DNA from 2 places in the Bacillus pacificus genome. Region 2 is predicted to be linked to the other one. Evidence: predicted binding sites of a transcription regulator. Region 2 holds the regulator's gene; the other holds the start of a gene.
What was found. Region 2 encodes Rex, which represses fermentation and respiration genes when NADH is low (regulators of the CRP and FNR family bind a similar motif). Its sites were predicted from a motif close to TTGTGAAATATTTCACAA; they were not measured.
Positions count from the first base shown of each region.

Region 1: a site for Rex is predicted at 1,499-1,516, ahead of adhE (bifunctional acetaldehyde-CoA/alcohol dehydrogenase). Genes of this name have one in related genera too.

Region 1 is NZ_CP086328.1:991,846-996,048, forward strand. Features, by position in the region: gene LMD38_RS05140 (O-acetylserine dependent cystathionine beta-synthase) at 1-230, shown strand, start outside; gene LMD38_RS05145 (bifunctional cystathionine gamma-lyase/homocysteine desulfhydrase) at 234-1,367, shown strand; gene adhE (bifunctional acetaldehyde-CoA/alcohol dehydrogenase) at 1,626-4,203, shown strand, end outside.
Region 2 is NZ_CP086328.1:4,804,462-4,808,664, reverse strand. Features, by position in the region: gene LMD38_RS24660 (ABC-F family ATP-binding cassette domain-containing protein) at 1-1,517, opposite strand, end outside; gene LMD38_RS24655 (redox-sensing transcriptional repressor Rex) at 1,705-2,334, shown strand; gene LMD38_RS24650 (YdiK family protein) at 2,364-2,555, opposite strand; gene LMD38_RS24645 (CPBP family intramembrane glutamic endopeptidase) at 2,552-3,301, opposite strand; gene groES (co-chaperone GroES) at 3,701-3,985, shown strand; gene groL (chaperonin GroEL) at 4,024-4,203, shown strand, end outside.

The DNA.
Region 1 (4,203 bases), 1.4 Mb from region 2:
AGACATCTTATTTTGATGAAATTCATACGATTTCTGATCGAAATGCATTTTTACGAGTGAAAGAATTAGCGCAAAAAGAAGGACTTCTTGTTGGGAGCTCTTCAGGAGCAGCATTTCATGCAAGTTTACTTGAAGCAGAGAAAGCGGCGCCAGGTACAAATATTGTAACGATTTTTCCTGATAGTAGTGAGCGCTATTTAAGTAAAGACATATACAAAGGATGGGAATAAAAAATGAGAGCAAAGACAAAGTTAATTCATGGTATTCGCATAGGAGAACCTTCAACTGGATCTGTAAATGTACCGATTTATCAAACGAGTACGTACAAACAAGAAGCAGTTGGTAAGCATCAAGGATATGAATATTCACGTACAGGAAACCCAACACGTGCAGCTTTAGAAGAAATGATTGCGGTATTAGAAAACGGCCATGCTGGTTTCGCATTTGGTTCAGGAATGGCGGCTATTACAGCTACGATTATGTTGTTCTCAAAAGGTGACCACGTTATTTTAACAGATGATGTGTATGGCGGAACGTACCGCGTGATTACGAAAGTATTAAACCGCTTCGGTATTGAGCATACATTTGTAGATACAACAAACTTAGAGGAAGTTGAAGAAGCGATTCGTCCAAATACGAAAGCGATTTATGTAGAAACACCAACGAATCCGTTACTAAAAATTACTGATATTAAAAAAATATCTACTCTTGCTAAAGAGAAAGATTTATTAACAATTATTGATAACACATTCATGACGCCATATTGGCAGTCGCCGATTTCTTTAGGAGCAGACATTGTACTTCATAGTGCAACGAAATATTTAGGAGGTCATAGTGACGTAGTTGCAGGTCTAGTAGTTGTAAATAGCCCGCAATTAGCAGAAGACCTTCACTTTGTACAAAACTCAACAGGCGGCATTCTTGGCCCGCAAGATAGTTTCTTACTACTTCGTGGTTTAAAAACATTAGGAATTCGAATGGAAGAGCATGAAACGAATTCACGTGCAATTGCTGAGTTTTTAAATAACCACCCAAAAGTAAATAAAGTATATTACCCAGGCCTTGAGTCACATCAAAACCATGAACTGGCAACAGAACAAGCAAATGGATTTGGTGCTATTATCTCATTTGATGTAGATAGCGAAGAAACATTAAATAAAGTGCTTGAGAAATTACAATACTTTACGCTGGCTGAAAGTTTAGGAGCAGTAGAAAGTTTAATTTCTATCCCCTCTCAAATGACGCATGCATCAATCCCAGCAGATCGTCGCAAAGAATTAGGAATTACAGATACATTAATTCGAATTTCTGTCGGTATTGAAGACGGAGAAGATTTAATTGAAGATTTAGCACAAGCGTTAGCGTAGTAAAGATGCACTGCTAGTATAGGCAGTGCATTTTTACTACATTATTTTGTGAAATACTTCACAAAATAGACATACACAAATAAAATGATTTCATGTATATTGAATTCATGAAGTGTTACTCACGAACAAACTTGTGAAATGTTTCACAAACAATGAAGTTCATGTAGGAAAGCAATTCTATTTTTTTACGCTAATCGGGACTAATTATGACCTATAGGGCCTTATTTAGTCCAAGATAGCAGAATAGGAGGAATTTACATGGTAGTCAAAGAGAAAATTGTAAATGAAATGCAGGAAGTAAAAGAGATGATTGATACGTTAGTGAATAACGGTCGAAAGGCTTTACAAGCATTAGAAAGTTTTACACAAGAGCAAATTGACAACATTGTTCATGAAATGGCATTAGCAGGTGTTGATCAACATATGCCACTTGCGAAGTTGGCTGTTGAAGAAACAGGTCGTGGTGTATACGAAGATAAATGTATTAAAAATATTTTTGCTACTGAATATATTTGGCATAGCATAAAGAAAGATAAAACAGTAGGGATTATTCACGAAGATCCTCATGAAGAAATAATAGAAATTGCGGAGCCTGTCGGTGTAGTAGCTGGGGTAACACCAGTAACGAATCCAACATCGACAACAATGTTTAAAGCATTAATTGCGATAAAAACGAGAAATCCAATTATTTTCGCATTTCATCCTTCCGCACAAAACTGTTCTATTGCAGCTGCGAAAACAGTATACGATGCAGCGGTGAAGGCGGGGGCACCAAAATATTGTATTCAGTGGATTGAAAAGCCTTCTGTCGAAGCAACGAAACAATTAATGAACCATGAAGGTGTTGCGCTTGTTTTGGCAACTGGAGGGGCTGGTATGGTGAAATCAGCTTATTCTACTGGAAAACCAGCGCTAGGTGTAGGTCCTGGTAATGTACCATGTTATATAGAGAAATCAGCGCATATAAAACGAGCGGTTAATGATTTGATTTTATCTAAAACATTTGATAATGGTATGATTTGCGCATCAGAACAAGCAATTATTGTAGACAAGGAAATTTATGATGATGTGAAAACAGAAATGATTGCAAATGATTGTTATTTTGTAACCGAGGAAGAGAGAAGTAAATTAGAAAAGCTTGTTATTAATGAAAATACATGTGCAGTAAATAGTGATATTGTAGGGAAATCCGCACAGTATATTGCCAAATTAGTTGGAATTACTGTACCTAAAAATACAAAAATGCTTGTAGCTGAAATACAAGGCATCGGAGCCGCATATCCACTATCTCGTGAGAAGTTAAGTCCAGTATTAGCTTGTGTAAAAGCAAATTCATTAGAAGAAGGATTTACATATTGTGAAGAAATGTTAAACCTCGGTGGTTTAGGACATTCAGCAGTTATCCATTCTGTAAATAAAGAAGTGCAAAAGCAATTTGGATTACGTATGAAAGCTTGCCGCCTTATTGTAAATGCCCCTTCATCACAAGGTGGAATCGGTGACATATATAATGGATTTATTCCATCACTTACGCTTGGCTGCGGTTCCTACGGGAAAAACTCGATTTCTCAAAACGTAACAGCGACGCATTTATTAAATATAAAAAGGTTGGCAAATAGAAAAAAGAATATGCAATGGTTCAAATTACCACCAAAAATTTATTTTGAAAAACATGCGGCAGCATATTTAGCAAATATGCCTAACATTTCACGTGCATTTATTGTAACGGATCCAGGAATGGTTGAGCACGGATATGTAGATACGGTCACGCATTATTTACGTAAACATGTAAATGATGTGAAAGTTGAAGTTTTCTTTGAGGTTGAGCCGGATCCATCAGATGAAACTGTGTTTAAAGGTGCAGAAATGATGAGAAGTTTTCAGCCAGATGTAATTATCGCACTTGGTGGTGGTTCAGCGATGGATGCCGCGAAAGGGATGTGGCTTTTCTATGAGCATCCAGAAACAACATTCTATGGAATTAAACAGAAGTTTTTAGATATAAGAAAACGAACATGTAAATATCCGGAATTAGGAAGTAAGGCGCAGTTTGTTGCCATTCCAACAACATCTGGAACAGGATCAGAAGTGACACCATTTGCGGTTATTACAGATAAGAAAAATAATATAAAGTATCCACTCGCGGATTATGAATTAACGCCAGATGTAGCAATTGTTGATCCACAATTTGTAATGACAGTACCACCACATGTAACAGCAGACACTGGCATGGACGTATTAACGCATGCAATCGAGGCGTATGTGTCTGTTTTAGCGAATGACTATACAGATGGATTAGCATTAAAGGCCATTGATCTCGTATTTAAATATTTACCAAGAGCATTTAAAGATGGAAATGATGAAGAAGCACGAGAAAAAATGCACAATGCTTCTGCAATCGCAGGAATGGCATTTGCAAATGCCTTTCTAGGTATTAATCACAGCTTAGCACATAAAATTGGACCAGAATTTCATATTCCACATGGGCGTGCGAATGCAATTCTTATGCCGCACGTAGTTCGCTATAATGCTATTAAGCCAAGAAAACACGCATTGTTCCCAAAATATGAGCACTTTGTAGCCGATGAACGCTATGCACATATTGCGAGAATGCTCGGGCTTCCAGCAAGTTCGACTGCAGAAGGTGTGGAATCACTTGTCAAAGCAATTATTGAGCTCGGAAAAAGTTTAAATATAAATATGAGTATTGCAGGACAAGGAGTTGCTAAAGACCAATTTGAAGAGGTTGTTGGATTATTGGCAGAAAGAGCTTTTGAAGATCAATGTACAACAGCTAATCCAAAATTACCTCTCATTTCAGAGCTGAAAGAAATTT
Region 2 (4,203 bases):
AAGTAGCGGTCATGAGATACAAAGAGAAGGGTACCAGGATAATCAATTAAAGCATTCTCCAAAATCTCTTTACTATTTAAATCAAGATGGTTTGTAGGCTCATCGAGAATTAATAAATTCGATTTTTGCATCATAAGTTTTGCGAGAGCTAATCGAGCTTTTTGTCCACCACTAAGAGATGATACTGGTTTTAGTACATCATCTCCTGTGAATAAGAAGTTACCTAGTATCGTGCGGATTTCTTTTTCGGGTTGCAGTGGATATTCATCCCATAACTCATTTAAAACACGCTTAGAAGATGTTAAATTGGCTTGTTCTTGATCATAGTAACCAACAGATACATTGGATCCGAAAGAAACATCACCATGTAGTAGTGGTAACTTATTCACAATTGATTTTAATAATGTGGATTTCCCAATTCCATTTGGACCAACTAAAGCAACGCTATCTCCGCGAGTTAAGCGCATTGTTACATGCTCAATAATTGGATCCTTATCATAGCCGATAGTTGCATCCTTTACTTGTAACACATCATTTCCGCTTTGTTTTTCGATATCGAAGTGGAAGGAAGCTGACTTAGAGTCACCTAATGGTCTTGTTAATAGTTCCATACGGTCTAATTGTTTACGACGGCTTTGTGCACGTTTTGTCGTAGATGCACGAGCTATATTTTTTTGAACGAAGTCCTCTAGCTTAGCGATTTCATCTTGTTGTTTTTCATAACGTTTCATTTCTTGCTCGTATAGTGCTGATTTTAAGTCTAAATATTTACTGTAGTTACCAACAAATCGTCTACTTTCTTTATTCGAAATTTCATATACTTGTGTAACAAGTTTATCTAAGAAATAACGGTCGTGGGAAACGATTAATATTGCGCCAGGATAACCTTGTAAATATTGTTCAAGCCATGTTAATGTTTCGATGTCTAAATGGTTTGTAGGCTCGTCCAAAATAAGGAGGTCTGGTTTCGTTAATAATAATTTACCGAGAGCTAATCGTGTTTTTTGTCCACCGCTTAATGTGGAAATCGTCGTTTGGTGCGTTTCAACTGGGAAGCCAAGACCACTTAAAATCGAACGGATATCTGCTTCGTACTGATAGCCACCTTGATCTTTATAATCTAATTGTAATTGGTCATAATCAGCTAATAATCTTTCATATGTAGCCTCGTTTGAAAAGTTTTCTTCTTTTCCCATCTCTTGCTCTAGCCTTCGAAGTTTTGTCTCCATTTGCTGCAAGTGTGTAAAGACGGTTAACATTTCATCCCAAATTGTTAAAGACGTTTCTAAACCGGTATTTTGAGCTAGATATCCAATTGAGACATCTTTCGGTTTTATAATTTCTCCACCATCATGAGATAGCTCACCCGCTATTATTTTTAATAATGTAGATTTTCCGGCTCCATTTCGCCCGACTAATGCGATACGATCTTTCGTTTGAACTTCCAATTTTATGTTTGCAAGAATCGTTTCTGCACCGTATAATTTCGAAAGCGCGTTTACTTGTAATAAAATCAATGTTTTCACCTCAAATAATTTCTTAACTTTGCCATGTTTATATTTCTCAATCATACTAAAAATAGTGTATAGTTTAAAATACAGAGAGAATACTTCTTCTTTCTATTATACAAGGAATTTAATAAGTGCTAAACTTCTGTATTTGATTAAAGCATATGAATAAAGATAGGAAGAGAGGAGAGGTTATATGGAGCAGCAGAAAATTCCACAAGCCACTGCTAAGAGATTGCCTCTATACTATCGATTTATCCAAAACTTATCTTTGTCTGGTAAGCAACGTGTTTCATCAGCCGAATTAAGTGAAGCGGTCAAGGTTGATTCCGCAACGATTCGAAGAGATTTCTCATACTTTGGAGCATTAGGAAAAAAAGGATATGGATATAACGTAAATTATTTATTATCATTTTTCCGTGAAACACTCGACCAAGATGATATAACACGTGTAGCGCTTATTGGAGTAGGTAATTTAGGGACCGCTTTCTTACATTATAATTTCACGAAAAACAATAATACAAAAATTGAAATGGCGTTTGATGTTAGTGAAGAGAAAGTTGGAACAGAAATCGGAGGCATTCCTGTATATCACTTAGATGAATTAGAAGAACGTTTATCAACTGATATACAAGTGGCAATATTAACAGTACCCGCTACAGTAGCGCAATCTGTAGCCGATAGATTGGCAGAAACAAACGTGCATGGTATTTTGAATTTTACACCAGCGCGCTTAAATGTGTCAGAAAATATAAGAATTCATCATATTGATTTAGCAGTAGAGTTACAAACACTCGTTTACTTTTTGAAGAATTATCCACAATAAAACGCAGAGGAAGCGACCTCTGCGTTTTATTATTGTTTTTTCTTTGTAAATTTAACTAAGATGAGGCGAAGTGCCAAATTAAAATCAATCGTTGCCATAACTGCAAATAGTATTGTCCACATATTCCAAATTGTATCTGTTACGTTCGTAATGGCGAAGCGTGTAAAGATACATCCTAGAAGGAAGTACAATGCAGCCATGAACAATGGTGAGTTTCTCATACTAAAAATCCTCCGATAAAGCCTTGCATTTTTTCAGCTTCTTTAATCATTTCCTGAATTTGTTCGTTACTCACTAAAACTTGGGCAATTGCAACTAATGTATTCATTGCAACATGAGCTGCAATGGGAACGATAATACGCTTCGTTTTTACATATAAGAAGGCGAATACGAGACCCATAGCAGTGTATACCAATAAGTGAGTAAAATCAAAATGAATCGCCGCAAATACAAGGGAACTAATGATAGCGGCAATAAAGAAGTTAAACTTCTTATAAAGTGTACCAAATAAAATCTTTCTAAATACGATTTCTTCCAAAATAGGTCCTATTATAGAGATGACGATAAGGAACCAAGGAGTAGTTCTTGCGATATCCATAAGCCTTGCTGTATTTTCAGATCCAGGTTTAATACCTAATACATACATTTCAATCATACCAGCAATACTTTGCGAGAAAAATGCTAAGAAGAAACCGATAAAAATCCAACCAATTGTAGCTGGAACAGTAGAACGCGTTTTATCTAAATGTCTATCACGAATATCTGTTCTAAGTAACCAAAGTACGATACATAATGCAATAAAGAAGCTAATGATTGCCCAGTGACCAGTTATAAGTTGAAATTTCTCTTCCCTAGTAAATCCCCTGTTATCATAAAGTCCAGTTTTCAGGAGAAGTGGTAATCCAGCAATTGATGATAACTGCATTAAGATGTATGTAACGATAACCCACCAATATTGTTTTTTCAAATGGTTTAACCATCCTTTCTAACTCTAGTGTATGAGATAAGGTAGGATAACATGTACATATGCTACCTACGATATAAACCTCTTGAATTATGTTTTTTTCGTAAATCCTTATTTGAAATTATAATAGAAGACAGGAGAAAGTTGTATGTGTAGCGAAAACAACTTAGGGTGTCCCTTCATATTGTAACATACGAGTAGCGGAAACAACGATTCATATGGTAAAGGTAGAAGAAGAGGAACTCTATATAGAAAAGTTTATAGCGTAATTTGCGAAAAAATTATGATTTTTTTACTTGCAAAAGAAATTGAGATTATTTATTATTATAAGTGTGTTAGCACTCGGGTGACCTGAGTGCTAATAAATAAAATTTACATAACAAAATGAGGAGGTTATTGTTCATGCTAAAGCCATTAGGTGATCGCGTTGTAATTGAGCTTGTTCAAGCGGAAGAAAAAACAGCAAGTGGTATTGTATTACCAGACACAGCAAAAGAAAAACCACAAGAGGGTAAAGTTATTGCAGTAGGTACTGGTCGAGTGCTTGAAAATGGTGAGCGTGTTGCTTTAGAGGTAGCAGCAGGTGATCTTATCATCTTCTCAAAATATGCAGGTACTGAAGTGAAATATGAAGGTACAGACTACTTGATTTTACGTGAAAGTGACATTTTAGCAGTTATCGGTTAATTATATAAATCTTAAAAAATCCAAGGGGGTCAATTATTATGGCAAAAGATATTAAATTTAGTGAAGAAGCACGTCGTTCGATGCTTCGCGGTGTCGACACTCTTGCAAACGCAGTAAAAGTAACGCTTGGACCAAAAGGTCGTAACGTTGTTCTTGAGAAAAAATTCGGTTCACCACTTATTACAAATGACGGTGTAACAATCGCAAAAGAAATTGAA